Paraburkholderia fungorum: one gene and its partner. The protein of the gene in region 1 interacts with the protein of each later gene in a pairwise test. Links are inferred from orthologs where the notes say so. Each region holds a gene or a part of one and is shown on either strand. Other genes may lie near its edges.

Region 1 (9,131 bases):
CGCGCAGGAACTGCTGACGGACGCGTCGATGCGCGATTTCGCGGAAGAGGAAATTCGCGCGGCGCGTGACCGGATGGAGCAACTCGGTGCCGAACTGCAGAAGATGCTGCTGCCGAAAGATCCGAACGACGACCGCAATATCTTCGTCGAAATTCGTGCGGGTACGGGCGGCGACGAGTCAGCGCTGTTCGCGGGCGATCTGCTGCGGATGTATTTGCGCTATGCCGAGCGTAATCGCTGGCAGGTCGAAATGATGTCGGCGAGCGAATCGGACCTCGGCGGCTACAAGGAAGTGATCGTGCGGATCGCGGGCGAAGCCGCCTATTCGAAGCTGAAGTTCGAATCCGGCGGACATCGCGTGCAGCGCGTGCCCGCCACCGAAACTCAGGGCCGGATTCACACGTCGGCGTGCACGGTGGCTGTCATGCCTGAAGCCGATGAAATCGGCGAGGTCGAGATCAATCCGGCCGATCTGCGTATCGACACGTTCCGCGCGTCGGGCGCGGGCGGTCAGCACATCAACAAGACCGATTCGGCGGTGCGCGTCACGCACTTGCCGACGGGGATCGTCGTCGAATGTCAGGACGACCGCTCGCAACACAAGAACAAGGATCGCGCGCTGAAGGTGCTCGCCGCGCGCATCAAGGACAAGCAGTCGCACGAGCAGCAGGCGAAGGAAGCCGCGACGCGCAAAAGTCTGATCGGTTCGGGCGACCGTTCCGAGCGGATTCGTACGTATAACTTCCCGCAAGGACGGCTGACCGATCACCGGATCAACCTCACGCTGTATCGCCTCGACGCGATCATGGACGGCGATCTGGACGAACTGATCGCGGCGCTCGTCAGCGAGCATCAGGCCGAGTTGCTGGCTTCGCTGGGCGACGCGGACTGACCGGCAAGCCGATGACTTCTGCCACTCCGGTCACGCCCGCCGCGCTGTTGCGCGGCTCGCCATTGCCGCCGCTCGAAGCGCGGATTCTGCTCACACACGTGCTCGGCTGGCGGCCCACGCAGTTGATTACCCGCAGCGACGAAGCGCTCGATGCCGCGAATGTTGAGCAATTCCGCGCGCTCGAAGCCCGGCGCGTGGCCGGTGAGCCTGTCGCGCAACTGGTCGGCGCACGCGAGTTTTTCGGGCTGGATTTCGAGGTGACGCGCGACGTGCTGATTCCGCGTCCCGAAACCGAATTGCTGGTCGAAACCGCGCTGGCTGCCATGGAGGGCATTTCGCGTCCGCGCGTGCTCGATCTCGGCACTGGCACGGGCGCAATTGCCGTGGCGATTGCGTCGATGCGGCCCGACGCACAAGTCTGGGCGCTCGACCGTTCGGCCGAAGCGCTGGCGGTTGCCACACGCAATACGGTCCGTCTGCTGGATGCAAAACGGCCGGGGGGCGCTGTCGCGTTGAGCCGGAGCGACTGGTACGACTCGCTCGATCCGGCGTTGCGCTTCGACGTGATCGTCAGCAATCCGCCGTATATCGCGGACGGCGACCCGCATCTGTCGGAAGGCGATCTGCGCTTCGAACCGCGCGGCGCGCTTACCGACGAAGCCGACGGCCTCAGCGCGATCCGCAAAATCGTCGCTGGTGCGACCGCGCGGCTCGCCGCCAACGGCGTCCTGTGGATCGAGCACGGTTACGATCAGGCCAAAGCCGTCCGCGAACTGCTGACGGCGCAATGCTTCGCGCAGGTTCGCTCGGAGCGCGATCTCGCCGGAATCGAGCGGATCAGCGGCGGCCGCGTGAGCGCTGCCGCCTAGAACCGGCGGATCTCAAACCGGCCCTCGGCCGGCCGAAGCGAAATCCGCTATCATTTCAGCCTATTCCCTACACATCACGGAACCGCAAGGTCAGTCATGGATACGCAACAACGCATCAAGCAAATCGTCGACGAAAATAACGTCGTCCTCTTCATGAAGGGCACGGCCCAGTTTCCGATGTGCGGCTTTTCCGGCCGTGCCATCCAGATCCTGAAGGCATGCGGCGTCGGCGAAATCAAAACCGTCAACGTCCTCGAAGACGACGAAGTCCGCCAGGGCATCAAGACGTTCTCGAACTGGCCGACCATTCCGCAGCTCTACGTGAAGGGCGAGTTCATCGGCGGCTCGGACATCATGATGGAAATGTACGAATCGGGCGAACTCCAGCAGCTGTTCGCCGCGGCCTGATCGGCCTCGTCCGGACGTTTGTTCCCCCCGCATTTCCCGATAAGGCGCCGCGAGCCATGGAAACACGCGCTGCGGCGCCCCGCCGGCTGATCGTCGCGATCACCGGTGCAACCGGCGCCATCTACGGCATCCGGCTGCTTGAAACGCTGCGCAGGCTCGGCGGCGTCGAGAGCCATCTGCTGATTTCGAGCGCAGGCTGGCTCAATATCCAGCACGAACTCCAGTTGAGCAAAGAAGACGTGCATCCGCTCGCGGATGTCGTCCATTCTGTGCGCGACGTCGGCGCGAGCATCGCGTCCGGCTCGTTTGCCACCGACGGCATGGTCGTCGCCCCCTGTTCCATGCGAACGCTCGCAAGCGTCGCACATGGCTTTTCGGACAACCTGATCACCCGCGCCGCCGACGTCACGCTGAAAGAGCGCCGCCGGCTCGTCCTGCTTGTGCGCGAAACGCCGTTCAACCTCGCGCATCTGCGGAATATGACGGCGGTGACCGAAATGGGTGGCGTGATTTTCCCGCCCCTGCCTGCTTTCTACAATCAGCCCACCTCAATCGATCAGATGGTCGACCACACCGTCGCACGCGTGCTGGATCTATTCGCGCTCGGACCCGCGTTGTCGCCTGCCTGGGCTGGGTTGCGCGGTCCTCAGGAATAACGGGCCGACCGATTCTGGTCGGAATCAGCGAGCGCCGATTAATAACAACGGCGACACAATCAATTCTGATTTCGCCCGTTTATCAAACCTCAGTGTGGGCCTATATTGGTAGCAACCCCACTTCTGCGCCGCATTCACGCGGCTGCGTTGCTGCCATGAACCGCCTTCCTTCGCTTTTTCTTTCGCACGGCGCGCCCACGCTGCCGATCGATCCGTCCATGCCGTCCGCCGAATTCGGCTCGCTGAGCGCCCAGTTGCCGCGCCCGGAGTCCATCCTGATGCTGTCGGCCCACTGGGGCACGGCGCAGCCCGTGGCGAGCACGTCAACGGCCCCGGAGACCATTCACGACTTCTATGGCTTTCCGCGTCAGTTGTACGAGATCCAATATCCGGCTCCCGGGGCGCCCGACGTTGCGCGCCGCGCCGCCGCGCTGCTCGGCGACAACGGCATCCTCGCGGATGTCCAGCCGCACGGGCTCGACCACGGCGCGTGGGTGCCGATGCTGTTGATGTTCCCGCACGCCGACGTGCCCGTCGCCCAGTTGTCGATCCAGCCGCACATGGACGCCGCGCACCACTTCCACGTGGGCCGCGCGCTGCGTGCGCTGAAGGACGACGGCGTGATGGTGATCGGCTCCGGCCAGATCACGCACAATCTGCGCGCCGCCGATTTTTCAGCGCGTCCGGAAGACGCCGATCCGCGTGTTACGGAGTTCACCGACTGGTTCGAAGACAGGCTCGCCGCGCACGACGTCGACGCGCTGCTGGACTACCGCCGCCAGGCTCCGCACGCGGTGCTGATGCATCCGACGGACGAACATCTGCTGCCCGTCTTCGCTGCGCTAGGTGCCGCCGACGACGATTATTCGCTCGGCATCCAGTCGCTCGGCACGTTCCAGCGGTCGCTGGCCATGACGAACTACGTGTTCGGCACCGCCTGACCGACGCCGCCGCGCGAGCCGTCGGCAAACAAAAAGCCCGCCTGAGCACAAACTCAGGGGGGCTTTTTTTATCCGCCGACTCTAATCAGGAGCCGGCATCCAGCATTCGGCGCAGCAAAAAGTTAATGCGCGCCCATGCCTTCGAGCACTTCGTCGTGCGTCTGACGCTCTTCGAGGTATTCCGAGCGGTAGCCGCTCTGGACGCCCCAGTAGTAGAACACCAGCGCGAAAGCGATCACCACCACCATGTCCCAGCCGTACGGCAGGATGCCGAAACCGCCGAACTCCTTGCTGCCGATCAGCGACAACACCGCCATCACCGGCAGATACGCGACCAGCCACCACGCCGCCTTCAGATCGCGGCCCCAGCCGGCAAAACCCGACTTCGCCTGGAAGTAGAAGTACACCGGCAACGCGACGACCATCAGCAGAATGATTTCGCCGGTGAGCGGCCACTTAGCCCAGTACAGGATCAGCGACGCGCACGTGAACGCGAACGGCGCAATCACCTTCATGCCGACGATGTGCAGCGGACGATCGAGGTCAGTCGCCGCGCGGCGCAACGCCATCAGGCTGATCGGGCCCGTCAGGTACGAGATCACGGTCGCGACCGAAATCACGGCCGCCAGCGAGCTCCATCCACGGAAGAAGAACAGGAAGATGAACGACACCAGCAGGTTGAACCACATAGCCTGACGCGGTACGCCGTAGAACGGGTGCACGTTGCCGAACATCTTCGGCATCGTGTTGTTGCGCTCCATCGCGTAGATCATGCGGGTCGTGGTCGCCATGTACGTGGTACCCGTGCCGCTCGGGCTGACGAATGCGTCGACATACAGCAGGATCGCGAGCCAGTTCAGGTTCAGCGCAATCGCCAGTTCCGCGAACGGCGACGCGAAGTTGAAGTGACTCCAGCCCTTCATCACGTCGGTCGGGTTCACCGCGCCGATATAGGCGATCTGCAACAGCACGTAGATCACCAACGCCAGCAGAATCGAGCCGATCACCGCGAACGGCACGCTCTTGGCCGGATTACGCGCTTCACCCGCGAGGTTGATCGGGCTCTGGAAACCGTTGAACGCGAACACAATGCCGCTCGTGGCAACCGCCGTGAATACCGACGACCAGCCGTACGGCGCGAAGCTGCTCGCTTCACCGAAGTTTTCCTTGTGGAAACCCGTCAGCATCAAGCCGAGGATCGTCGCGCCAGGAATCAGGAACTTGAAGATCGTGATCGCCGAATTGGCGCGCGCGAACAACTTCACGCCCCAGTAGTTCAGCAGGAAGTAAATGATCACGAGACCCGCGGACAGTAATAACCCGTTGGTCGTTAATGACCCATTCACGAATAGCGCATGCGCCCATGGATAGGGCCACGTACTCATATATTGAATGGATGCTTCAGCCTCGATTGGAATCACCGAGACAATGGCAATCCAGTTGGCCCACGCGCTGATAAAGCCAACCAGCGCGCCATGCGAATAGCGCGCGTAACGCACCATCCCGCCGGATTCCGGGAACATTGCGCCGAGTTCGGCATAGGTCAACGCAATCGCGAGAATCACGACTGCGCCGATAATCCACGCACAAATGGAAGCCGGACCTGCAATTTTTGCGGCCTTCCACGCGCCGAACAGCCAGCCCGATCCGATGATCGAACCCAGGCCGGTCAGCATCAGCGCGAACGGCCCGATGTTCCGTTGTATAGAACTTTTCACGTCTTCTCCTGTTTCAGAACCATGTCGGCACCGCGTGACATCGCTTGGGGCGCTGGAGACGGGGTGACGCGCATGCATGCGCGACGGGTTCCATTCTAGACAGGTGCAACCGACGCGCGGCGCGTAGTTTAACGGTTGCACCGCATGGATGCAGCGAAACTAAGGGTTCTCCCTGGCAAATTTATGAGACACGCAGCAAGCTTTGTAAGCAAATTCCGCGCCCGTTAGTCAAATATTCGTAAAGTTTTAGGGAGAGTGTTGACCTTCTCTCAAAATCGCCGTATAACGTCCGGGCAGGATTTCAAGCGGCGAGTGAATTGGTCTTTCGTAGGTCGCCCATCAACGGTACTCCGGTTGTCCCATTACCCCCTTCCTTGATTTTCATGCACTTTCTGGGCTTCGGCCTTATTTACCATCTTTAGGAACAAGTAATATGGAAACCGGTACCGTCAAGTGGTTCAATGACGCAAAGGGCTTTGGCTTCATCACGCCGGACGGCGGTGGCGAAGATCTGTTCGCGCATTTCTCGGAAATCCGCACGGAAGGCTTCAAGACGCTGCAAGAAAACCAAAAGGTCACGTTTGAAGTCAAGACGGGCCCGAAGGGCAAGCAGGCTGCTAACATCAAGCCGGCTTAAGTGGCCAGGTAAGCAGACAAGCTTCCTTCTGGACGCAAAAAAACCCCGCCTCGGCGGGGTTTTTTTATATCCAGCTCAATTGAATCAATTGAATAAGCTGATTATCTTCGCGATACGCGATTGATTAAGTTCGGGTTTATCCGAAGATACGGCGTGCGTGAATACCGAGTCCCGTTGCGACGCTGGCGAGTCGATCGCCGAATACCGCTTTAGCGTCCGGAAATGCCGCCGCCAATGCACCCGATAGAAACGAAAGGCCGGTCGATCCACCTGTGAAATAAATCGCGCTGACGTCGCGGGTCGCGACGCCTGCCGCCTGCACCGTGTCGCGTGCGGCTTGCACAATGCGCAGCGTTTCGTCATGACCGGCTTTGATCAGTTGCGCTTCGTCGAATGCGAGGCGCAGGTCGTCTTCCACTTCGTCGAGATCGATCACGGTCTCACCGCCCGCCGCCACGCCGATCTTCGCTTCTTCCGCGTGCGCGGCCAGTGCGTGACCCAGACGGCGGTCCACGACGCGCATCAGCCGGTCGTGGTGCTTCGTCTCGGTGAACAGGTGGCGCATCAGCGTGAGTTCGCTGATGCGTTTCGGCGCGTAGACCGTGTTGATCAGATGCCACGTCGCCAGATCGAAATAGATCCGGTTCGGGATTTCGCGTCCTTCCGAATCCAGCGACTGGTAGCCGAGTTCGCGCAGAATCGTCGCCAGTTCGACGCGGCGGTCGAAGTCCGTGCCCGCGACGTGCACGCCGTGGTGCGCCAACACGTCGTCCTTGCGCTCGACGCGCTTCATCCGCTCCGGCCCCACCCGCACCAGCGAAAAGTCCGACGTACCGCCGCCGATGTCGGCAACCAGTACGAGCCCTTCTTCCGTCAGATGCGACTCGTAGTCGAACGCGGCTGCGATCGGCTCATACTGAAAGTGGATTTCCCGCAAACCGACTGCGCGCGCGGCCGCTTCGAGCTGCTGCTGCGCCATCAGATCGGCGCGCGGGTCGTCGTCGACGAAAAACACCGGCCGGCCCAGCACCGCGCGATTGATCGCGCCGCCCGTGCTCTTTTCGGCCGAGCGCTTCAGATGATCGACGAAGATCGCGATGATATCGGTGTACTTGATCGCCGTACCGTCGCCGAGATCGGTGGAATTCTCGGCAAGCGGCGAGCCGAGAATGCTTTTCATCGAGCGCATCAGACGGCCGTCGAAACCGTCGATGTAGGCCGCAAGCGCCGCCCGCCCGAACTCACGGGTGTCTTCGTCAGTGTTGAAAAAGACCGAGGTGGGCAGCGTCGTGTAGGCGCCTTCGACCGGCGCGAGCTTGAGCTGCGCGCCGTCAGGCACGGCTACGGCCGAGTTGGAAGTACCGAAGTCAATCGCGCAATAGTTCATGGCAGGAATCGCCGCTCACGGCTGGCGCGGACAGAAAGGGGAGCGGCTTTGTAACACGAAAGCTCGATCAGCATCAACTAACGTCCTCGGATAGCTGCGAAAAACGCAAAAGCTGCGCTCAACGGAACGAATATTGCTCTTTCGGACAGGATACGCCGCCAAATTTCTTTATTCAGGAGACCTCCAGCAATGAGCGCGCCGCCTACCGCCGTTGTCCGCGAAAAAAATGCCGGCCTGATTGAAACGGATTTGCCATCGCGGCTCGACCGTCTGCCGTGGGGCCGCTTTCACTCGCTGATCGTCGTAGCGCTAGGCGTGACGTGGCTGCTCGACGGTTTGGAGGTGACGCTGGCGGGGGCTGTGGCGAGTGCGCTGAAAACCAGTCCGGCGTTGCGCTTTACCAACGCCGACGTGGGTCTCGCGGGCAGTGCGTACATCGCGGGCGCGGTGCTCGGGGCGCTCGGTTTCGGCTGGCTGACCGACCGGCTCGGACGACGCAAACTGTTTTTCATCACGCTCGCGCTGTATCTGGCGGCAACCGCCGCGACCGCGCTGTCGTGGAATCTGGCGAGTTTCCTGCTGTTTCGCTTCCTGACCGGTGCAGGCATCGGCGGCGAATATACGGCAATCAATTCGACGATTCAGGAGTTCACGCCGGCGCGGGTGCGCGGCTGGACCGATCTCGGCATCAACGGCACGTTCTGGGTCGGCGCGGGGCTGGGTGCGGCGGGGTCGCTGGTGCTGCTCGATCCTCATTTGCTGCCCACCGACTGGGGCTGGCGCGCGTGTTTTTTTATCGGCGCGGTGCTGGCGCTGGCGATTTTGCCGATGCGCATCTGGGTGCCCGAAAGTCCGCGCTGGCTTCTGACGCACGGCGACGAGCGCGATGCACGCTCGATTGTCGACGGTATCGAAGCGCGTTTTCGCGCGGAAGGTCATACGCTTTCCGACGAGCATCTCACCCGCCTGCGATTGCGCGCACGCGGCCACACGCCGCTGAAAGAGGTTTTCCACACGCTGTTCAACGTGCACCGTCGACGCGCGCTAGTCGGCCTGACCCTGATGACCGCGCAGGCGTTTTTCTACAACGCGATCTTTTTCACCTATGCGCTGGTGCTCACCGATTTCTATCACGTGCCGGGCGATCACATCGGCTGGTATCTGCTGCCGTTCGCGCTCGGCAATTTCCTTGGGCCGCTGCTGCTCGGCCGCCTCTTCGACGTGATCGGGCGACGCAAGATGATCGCGACGACTTACGGCCTGTCCGCGATTCTGCTGACGCTCAGCGGTTACCTGTTCGAGCAGCAGATGCTCACCGTCGTCACGCAGACCATCGCGTGGATGGTGATTTTCTTCTTCGCGTCGGCCGCGGCGAGTTCGGCGTATCTGACGGTCAGCGAATCGTTTCCGCTCGAAATCCGCGCACTGGCAATTGCGGTTTTTTACGCGTTCGGAACGGCGCTGGGCGGCATTGTCGGACCTGCATTTTTTGGACGGCTGATCGACACGCATCAACGCAGCGCGGTGTTCTCGGGCTACCTGGTCGGCTCGGGGTTGATGCTCGCGGCCGCTATCGTCGCGGCGATCTGGGGCGTGGATGCGGAGCGCAAGTCGCTCGAAAAC
Region 2 (9,077 bases), 1.5 Mb from region 1 along the record:
TCGGAAACCAGCCGTCCACTAGCGGCGATTCGTCCTTGCGGAAATAACGGTCGATCACCCACGGCCCGCGCACATGCAGATCGCCGAACGCGACCCCGTCCCACGGTAATTCGCGCCCATCGTCGCCGACGATTTTCATGTCGACGCCATAGATCACATGGCCCTGCTTTTCGAGCGATTTGCGTTGCTCGGCGAGCGGACGCTGGCTCTGCTCCCACGTCAGTTTGGACAGCGTGCCGAGCGGCGACATTTCGGTCATGCCCCATGCATGGATCACCTGCACGCCGTAGTCGTCTTCGAACGTGCGCAGCATGGTCGGCGGACACGCGGAGCCGCCGATCACCGTGCGATTGAGCGACGAAAATTTCACGCCCGCTTCGCGCATGTAGTTCAGCAGCCCGAGCCACACCGTCGGCACGCCTGCCGAAAAAGTCACGCGTTCGCTTTCCATCAATTCGTAGAGCGACTTGCCGTCGAGATCCTTGCCGGGCAGCACCAGTTTCGCGCCGGTCAGCGGCGCGGCGTGCGGAGCGCCCCATGCATTCACATGGAACATCGGCACGACCGGCAGGATCGCGTCGCGCGCGGACAGGCACATCGCATCGGGCAATGCGGCGCCGAACGCGTGCAGCACCGTCGAGCGATGCGAGTACAACGCGCCTTTCGGATTGCCGGTGGTGCCGGACGTATAGCAAAGGTACGACGCCTGACGTTCGTCGATGGACGGCCAGTCGAAATGGCCGTCCTGCGCGTCGAGCAGCTTTTCGTAGCAGAGCACCGGCGTTTGCATCGCGGGCAGATGCGCTTCGTCGGCGAGCGCGATCCAGCCGCGCACTTTCGGACACTGCGGCGCGATGCAATCGACCAGCGGCGCGAACGTGACGTCGAACAGCACGTACGCGTCGTCCGCATGATTGACGATGTACGCGATCTGATCGGGGAAGAGACGCGGATTGATCGTATGGCACACGGAGCCGAAACCGGCCGTGCCGTAATACGCTTCCAGATGACGGTAGCCGTTCCACGCGAGCGTCGCGACCCGTTCGCCCGGTTCGACGCCCAGCGCGATCAGCGCCTGCGCGAGCTGCTTCGCGCGCTTTTCGCAGTCGCGGTAGGTATAACGATGCAGATCGCCTTCGATGCGCCGCGACACGATTTCGCTACTGCCGAAATGCCGCGCGGCATGCGCGAGCAACGAGGACACGGTGAGCGGCACGTCCATCATCTGGCCCAGCAGCGGCGTCGTCATAAAACGGGGTCTCCTGGCTTGTGTTCTGTTCGATCGGATTGGAATTCGGGCCGGGAGCCGCGAGGACTTGGGCGGACGTGTCGGGATGCGCCGCCGGGCTATGCTTCGAGACCGGCGAGAGATCGTTGCAACAGCGCGTTGCGACAGCGTCGGCAGGCTGGCCAGCAGCTCCGCGGGCGCGGACTTACAATATCGGTTAATCCAGAGGCGCTCAATATGTCGTTTTCCCCAAGCATTGCAGGGTTATCCGAAGCGGTAACGGATCTTTCCAACGCGTTGACCACATCGTCCGACAGCGCATTTGCGCGGCTCGGCAGCACGTTTCTGACGCGCCTGCCGGCAGCGCCGTTACCCGCGCCGTACATGGTCGGTTTTTCCGCCGAGACCGCCGCGTTGCTCGGTCTGAACACGGACATTCAGAACGATCCGGGCTTTGCCGAGCTGTTTTCCGGTAACGCCACGCGTGAATGGGCCGCCGACGCGCTGCCTTATGCGTCGGTGTATTCGGGTCATCAGTTCGGCGTGTGGGCCGGTCAACTCGGCGACGGCCGAGCGCTCGGCCTCGGCGAAATCGAACATGACGGCCGGCGCTTCGAGTTACAGCTCAAAGGCGCGGGCCGCACCCCCTATTCGCGGATGGGCGACGGCCGCGCGGTGTTGCGCTCGTCGATCCGCGAATATCTGTGTTCGGAGGCGATGCACCACCTCGGTATTCCGACCACGCGCGCGCTGTGCGTGATCGGCTCCGATCAGCCGGTGCGGCGCGAGACGCTCGAAACGGCTGCCGTGGTCACGCGGGTGTCACCGAGTTTCGTGCGCTTCGGCCACTTCGAGCACTTCTATTCGAACGACCGGACCGACGCGTTGCGCGCGCTCGCCGATCACGTGATCGATCGTTTCTATCCGCATTGCCGCAACGCTGAAGACCCCTATCTCGCTCTGCTCGGCGAAGCCGTCGATTCCACCGCCGACCTGATGGTCGAGTGGCAGGCGGTCGGCTTCTGCCACGGCGTGATGAACACCGACAACATGTCGATCCTCGGTCTGACGATCGACTACGGCCCGTTCGGTTTCATGGACGGCTTCGACGCCGGCTACATCTGCAATCACTCCGATTCGCAAGGCCGCTATTCGTACAAGATGCAGCCGCAAATTGCGTACTGGAATCTGTTCTGCCTCGCGCAAGGCTTGTTGCCGCTGCTCGGCGAACAGCACGAAGAAAGCGTGCGTGGCGACAAGTCGATCGAAGACGCACAGCGTGTGCTCGGCGGCTTCAAGGACCGTTTTGCGCCCGCGCTCGAACGCCGGATGCGCGCGAAGCTCGGGCTCGAAACCGCGCGCGACGGCGACGACACGCTGGTCAATCGCCTTTTCGAAGTGATGCACGCGAATCGCGCCGATTTCACGCTGACCTTCCGCCACCTTGCGCGCATGTCGAAACACGATGCCAGCGGCGACGCGCCGGTGCGCGACCTGTTCCTCGACCGTGCCGCGTTCGACACCTGGGCGAACGACTATCGCGCGCGCCTGTCCCACGAAACGCGTGACGACGCCGCGCGCGCCATTGCAATGAACGCGGTGAACCCCAAATTCGTACTTCGCAATCACCTGGCGGAAACGGCGATCCGTCGCGCGAAAGAGAAGGATTTTTCCGAAGTGGAGCGCCTGGCGGCCGTACTGCGCCGTCCGTTCGACGAACAGCCTGAAAATGAAGCGTATGCGGGGTTGCCGCCGGACTGGGCGAGTTCGCTGGAAGTCAGTTGCTCGTCGTGATGCGCGCAATCCGCCCGACGCCTGAATCTGATGTGAAAGAAGCCTGAGCCATTGAGCCGTCCCCAAAACAAGCCCGAGACAGGAACCCGACCATGAACAAGCCCGACGATCTCAACACCGACGCACCCGCCGTGCAGAAAGACGACGCCGAATGGCGCAAACAGCTGTCCGACGTCGAATATCAGGTGACGCGCCATGCGGCCACCGAACGCCCGTTCACGGGCCGCTATCACGATCACTGGGACCGCGGCATTTACGATTGCGTGTGCTGCGGCACGCCGCTGTTCGAATCCGACACCAAGTTCGACGCCGGTTGCGGCTGGCCGAGCTACTTCAAGCCGATCGACGGCGAAGTGATCGCCGAGAAAACCGACCGCTCGCACGGCATGCTGCGCATCGAGGTGCAATGCAAGAACTGCGGCGCGCATCTGGGCCACGTGTTTGAAGACGGTCCCGCGCCGACCGGCCTGCGCTACTGCATCAATTCGGCTGCGTTACAATTCGAGCCCAAGTAACGCGGCGCGTGGCTGGCCGGTCGCCACGAAAACTTCATCTTGCTTGCGGCGGCCTGCGGGTCGTTTTCGGGCGGCTTGCGAAAAGTTTGCACACCGTTCACAAGCGGGTTACGCGGATTCGGGCTGGTGTCTTACCAGTCTGGTCCGCAACGCCGCTGGCACTGGCCCGCTGAACCCGCGTCGGCTGGTGCAACCGCACCGACCTTCGGCGGCAGACAGCAGACGGCATGCAGCACCTGGCACCATTTATCGCTGGTCGCTGCCGCATCGGGTCTCACGCGGCGTACACTACCGGGCGCTTTGAAACGCGCCCAATTCTCCGACTCACTCTCCGAATTCCCGACCAGATAATGAAATTCCTGTTCGATCTGTTCCCGATCATCCTGTTCTTCGTCGCCTTCAAGATCTGGGGCATTTTCACGGCGACGGCAGTGGCGATCGTCGCCACGCTGGTGCAGATCGCGTGGGTGGCCTTCCGCCACCGCAAGGTCGACCCGATGCTGTGGGTGAGCCTGGGCGTCGTCACCGTGTTCGGCGGCGCCACGCTCGTGCTGCACAACGACACCTTCATCAAGTGGAAGCCGACCGTGCTGTACTGGGCGTTTTCCGTCGCGCTGGTGGTGTCGCAACTGGCCTTCAACAAGAACCTGATCGAAGCGATGATGGGCAAGCAGATCACGCTGCCGCACGCGATCTGGAGCAAGCTCAGCCTGATCTGGGCAGCGTTTTTCGTGCTGCTCGGGCTGGTCAATCTGTTTGTCGCGTATCACTACACGACCGATCAGTGGGTCAATTTCAAGCTGTTCGGCGCGACCGGATGCCTGCTGGTGTTCATCGTCGGACAGAGTTTGTGGCTGTCGAAGTACATGAAGGAAGAATGACATGACGACCGATGTTTTCATGCACGCCACCACCGCCGAGCGCGCCGCGTTGATCGAAGCGCGCCTCGCCGCCGCACTCGCGCCGGTCGCGTCGATCCAGATCACGGACGACAGCGCGCAGCACGCGGGACACGCCGGCGCATCGGCGGGCGGTCACTTTACCGTCACGATCGTGGCCGCCGCATTTGCCGGAAAGCCCCGCGTAGCACGGCATCGCATGGTGTATGATGCGCTGGCCGATGCCATGCAGCGCGGCATTCATGCCCTTGCCATCACGGCGTACACGCCCGAAGAATTTGCTTTGTTGCCCCGCTAGGAACTTCCGATGACCTTGAAGAAAACCCGCCTTTGGGTATTGCTGGCTGCATTTGCGGCCGCACCTGCATTTGCACAGAACATCGCTGTCGTGAACGGCACGCCGATTCCGAAAGCACAAGCCGATGCACTGATCGATCAACTGGTCCATCAAGGCCAGCAAAACACGCCGCAACTGCAAATGGCAGTGCGCGAAGAACTGGTGAACCGCCAGATCCTGATGCAGGAAGCGCTGCGCCGCGGCCTGCCGAATCGTCCGGACATCAAGGCGCAAATCGCCGTCGCACAACAAACCGTCGTGCTGCGCGCGCTGATCGAAGACTTCGTGAAGAACAACCAGCCGAGCGACGCCGAAGTCACCGCGCGCTACAACTCGCTGATCAAGGACGCGGGCGGCAAGGAATATCACCTGCACCACATCCTGGTCGACAACGAGCAGCAGGCTAAGGACCTGATCGCGAAGATCAAGGCCGGCGCAAGCTTCGAAGACCTCGCGAAGCAATACTCGAAGGACCCGGGATCGGGCAAGAACGGCGGCGACCTCGACTGGTCGGACCCGAAGGCTTATGTGCCTGAATTCGCGGCTGCGGCCGAGAAGCTGCAGAAAGGCCAGATGACCGACGCGCCGGTGCATACGCAATTCGGCTGGCACATCATCCGTGTCGACGACGTGCGTGCTGTCACGCCGCCGCCGCTGGAACAGGTTCGTGCACAGATCGTTCAGCAGATCCAGCAGGAAAAGCTGCAAGCGTTCGAAGAAGGTCTGCGTAAGAACGCGAAGATTCAATAAGCGGCTGATTATTCAGAGACCGCTTTGGTTGATGAAGATTGAAATGCAGAGAAGCCGCCCTTGGGCGGCTTTTTTGTTGCCGTGAATTTGATGGGCTTGAAGGTGCGAAAGCAGGTGCATCGCAGTTCGAGCTTTGGCATTAGCTCAGAAATAAAAAAGCTGCCCAAAGGCAGCTTTTTTGATGCGATAAAGGCCACCGCCCGAAGCGGCAGCCCCACACAAATCAACCCAGCCAGCGACGTGCGTTCTGGAACACGCGCAACCACGGGCTTGCGTCCGTGCTGCCCTCGCCCCAGCCTTCCGGGTGCCAGCTCATCTGCACTGCACGATGCACGCGCTCGGTGTGCGGCATCAGCACCGTGAAGCGGCCGTCGCCCGTCGTGACCGACGTGATGCCGTTCGGCGAACCGTTCGGGTTGAACGGATACTGCTCGGTCGCCTGACCACGGTGATCGATATAACGCATTGCCACCGCGACCTTCGACGCATCGCCCTGCTGCGAGAAGTCTGCGAAACCTTCGCCGTGCGCGATCGCCACCGGAATGCGCGAGCCTTCCATGCCGGCGAAGAAGATCGACGGCGACGCCTGCACTTCGACCAGCGAGAAACGCGCTTCGAATTTCTCCGACTTGTTGCGCGTGAACTTCGGCCAGGCTTCGGCACCCGGGATCATCGACGCGAGGCTGCTCATCATCTGGCAGCCGTTGCAGATGCCGAGCGCGAACGTGTCGTCGCGACCAAAGAATTCGGCGAACATGTCGGCGAGTTGCGAATTGAAGCGGATGGTTTTCGCCCAGCCTTCGCCTGCACCTAGCGTGTCGCCGTACGAGAAACCGCCGCAGGCCACCGCGCCGGCGAAGTCAGCGAGACTCGCGCGACCCGAGAGCAGATCGCTCATGTGCACGTCGTGCGCGTCGAAGCCGGCGCGGTCGAATGCATACGCCGTTTCGAGGTGCGAGTTCACGCCCTGTTCGCGCAAAATCGCGACACGCGGACGCGCGCTTTTGCCGACGAACGGCGCAGCCACGTCTTCAGCCGGATCGAAGCTCAGGACCGGCGTGATGCCCGGATCTGCCGCGTCGAGCAGCGTGTCGTATTCGGCATCGGCACAAGCAGGGTTGTCGCGCAGACGCGCGATACGCCAGCTCACCTCGCTCCACGTGCGATGCAATTCGGCGCGCGGCGCTTCATAAATCTTTTTCGCGTCGCGATAGATTTCGATCGTGTCACGCTCGTTGATCTTGCCGATCACGTGCGAGCACGCCGACAGGCCATGTTCGCGCAACGCGGCGAGCACCACGTCGCGATCGGCTGCACGCACCTGAATCACGCCACCAAGTTCTTCGTTGAAGAGCGCGCGGATCGTGCGGTCTTCGCGACGGCCGCTGGTCTGCTTCGCCCAGTCTTTCGCGTCGCCGTAATCGGATTCGTGATGCGGATCGAGCACCAGCATGTCGACATTCAGCGACACGCCGACGTGGCCCGCAAACGCCATTTCGCAGACCGTCGCCCACAGGCCGCCGTCCGAGCGGTCGTGGTAAGCGAGCAGCTTGCCGTCGTTGTTCAGCGACTGGATCGCGTTGAAGAAGCGCTTCACGTCTTCCGGGTCGTCGACGTCGGGAACGGTGTCGCCGACCTGCTGCGTCACCTGCGCGAGGATACTGCCGCCCAGACGATGCTTGCCGCGGCCAAGGTCGATCGCGATCAGCACGGTGTCGCCCACGCCGTCCGTGCCGTTCGTACGGCGCAGTTGCGGCGTGAGGTGCTTGCGCACGTCTTCGACCGGCGCGAACGCCGAGATGACCAGCGAGACCGGCGCGACGACTTCCTTCGCGACGCCACGGTCTTCCCACTTGGTGCGCATCGACAACGAGTCTTTGCCGACCGGAATGCTGATGCCCAGCGCCGGGCACAGTTCCATGCCGATCGCCTTGACCGTGTCGTACAGCGCCGCGTCTTCGCCCGGTGCGCCGCAAGCAGCCATCCAGTTCGCCGACAACTTCAGCTTGTCGAGCGACGCGATCGGCGCCGCTGCAATGTTCGTGATCGCCTCGCCAACCGCCATGCGGCCCGACGCCGGTGCGTTGATGACGGCGAGCGGCGCGCGCTCGGCCATTGTCATCGCTTCGCCGGTGAAACCCGCGTAGTCCATCGTCGTGATCGCGACGTCGGCCACCGGCACCTGCCACGGACCGACCATCTGGTCGCGCGCGGTCGTGCCGCCCACCGAACGGTCGCCGATCGTGATCAGGAACGACTTGCTCGCCACCGTCGGATGACGCAGCACGCTCGCTGCCACGTCCGGCAAAGCGATATGGGTGACGTCGACCGGTTCGAGCTTCTGCTCGACGCGCTTCACGTCGCGATGCATGCGCGGCGCCTTGCCGAGCAGCACTTCCATCGGCATGTCGACCGGCTCGTGAGCGTTGTCTTTCTGCTCGGAGTCGATCAGCTTCAGTTGACGCTCGGCGGTTGCCGTGCCGATCACCGCGAACGGGCAGCGCTCGCGTTTGCACATCGCTTCGAAGGCCGGCAGATCGGCCGGATCGATCGCCAGAACATAACGTTCCTGCGCTTCGTTCGACCAGATTTCGCGCGGCGACAAGCCGCTTTCTTCGAGTTGAATATTGCGCAGATTGAACACTGCGCCTTTGCTAGCACCGTCCACCACTTCCGGGAACGCGTTCGACAAACCGCCCGCGCCGACGTCGTGAATGCTCAGGATCGGGTTCTTGTCGCCGAGTTGCCAGCACGCATTGATGACTTCCTGCGCACGGCGTTCGATTTCCGGATTGCCACGCTGCACCGAATCGAAGTCGAGTTCAGCGGTGTTCGTGCCGGTTGCCATCGAGCTGGCCGCACCGCCGCCCATGCCGATGCGCATGCCGGGACCGCCGATCTGGATCAGCAGCGAGCCTTCCGGCAGATCGTGCTTGTGCGTGTGCTGGTCCGAAATATTGCCGATACCACCGGCGATCATGATCGGCTTGTGATACCCGCGCACCAGGCCCGCGACGTTCTGCTCGTAAGCGCGGAAATAGCCACCCAGATTCGGCCGGCCGAATTCGTTGTTGAACGCGGCGCCGCCGAGCGGGCCGTCGATCATGATCTGCAACGGCGACGCGATGCGGTCGGGACGGCCATACGCTTCGAACTTGTCGTCCGGATTGCGATGGGCGAGCGGCTGTGCAGCGTCGCGCGCGTTTTCCCATGCTTCGACGCCGTCGGGCAATTCCAGATTCGACACCGTGAAGCCCGCGAGACCCGCCTTCGGACGCGCGCCGCGGCCGGTCGCGCCTTCGTCGCGGATTTCACCGCCCGCACCGGTTGCGGCGCCCGGGAACGGCGAGATCGCGGTCGGGTGATTGTGCGTTTCGACCTTCATCAACGTGTGCGTCAGCTCGACGTTGCGGCGATAGTGCTCCGGCAATTCGCTCGCACCAAGTTGCTCCGGCGTGCGCGGGAACCAGCGCTCGGCCATGCCCCCCGCCATGATCGCCGAGTTGTCCGAATACGCGACGATCGTGCCTTGCGGATTCAGCTTCTCGGTATTG

What was found.
Region 2: the proteins of grxD (region 1) and BLS41_RS08875 interact in binary tests that used the Escherichia coli proteins (3 or more experiments, as listed by UniProt). The link is inferred for Paraburkholderia fungorum from one-to-one orthologs.

The regions. Positions count from the first base shown.
Region 1 is NZ_FNKP01000001.1:3,523,560-3,532,690, forward strand. The notes cover bases 794-3,513. They hold grxD (Grx4 family monothiol glutaredoxin), read left to right. Parts: upstream 794-1,857; coding sequence 1,858-2,169; downstream 2,170-3,513. Other genes in these bases: prfA (peptide chain release factor 1), read left to right, coding at 794-892; prmC (peptide chain release factor N(5)-glutamine methyltransferase), read left to right, coding at 904-1,761; BLS41_RS15645 (UbiX family flavin prenyltransferase), read left to right, coding at 2,226-2,825; BLS41_RS15650 (DODA-type extradiol aromatic ring-opening family dioxygenase), read left to right, coding at 2,981-3,513. In the rest of the region: more of prfA, read left to right, coding at 1-793; more of BLS41_RS15650, read left to right, coding at 3,514-3,766; BLS41_RS15655 (APC family permease), read right to left, coding at 3,889-5,484; BLS41_RS15660 (cold-shock protein), read left to right, coding at 5,918-6,121; BLS41_RS15665 (Hsp70 family protein), read right to left, coding at 6,258-7,508; BLS41_RS15670 (MFS transporter), read left to right, coding at 7,698-9,131. UniProt on the Escherichia coli protein: Monothiol glutaredoxin involved in the biogenesis of iron-sulfur clusters.
Region 2 is NZ_FNKP01000001.1:2,004,030-2,013,106, reverse strand. What follows is about bases 3,411-6,076. They hold BLS41_RS08875 (BolA family protein), read left to right. Parts: upstream 3,411-4,419; coding sequence 4,420-4,734; downstream 4,735-6,076. Other genes in these bases: purL (phosphoribosylformylglycinamidine synthase), read right to left, coding at 5,747-6,076; BLS41_RS38295 (hypothetical protein), read right to left, coding at 5,532-5,789; BLS41_RS08870 (peptidylprolyl isomerase), read left to right, coding at 4,744-5,523; BLS41_RS08880 (septation protein A), read left to right, coding at 3,888-4,418; msrB (peptide-methionine (R)-S-oxide reductase MsrB), read left to right, coding at 3,411-3,537. In the rest of the region: BLS41_RS08895 (3-(methylthio)propionyl-CoA ligase), read right to left, coding at 1-1,249; BLS41_RS08890 (protein adenylyltransferase SelO), read left to right, coding at 1,466-3,022; more of msrB, read left to right, coding at 3,115-3,410; more of purL, read right to left, coding at 6,077-9,077. UniProt on the Escherichia coli protein: Transcriptional regulator that plays an important role in general stress response. Has many effects on cell morphology, cell growth and cell division. Acts by regulating the transcription of many genes, including dacA (PBP-5), dacC (PBP-6), ampC and mreB.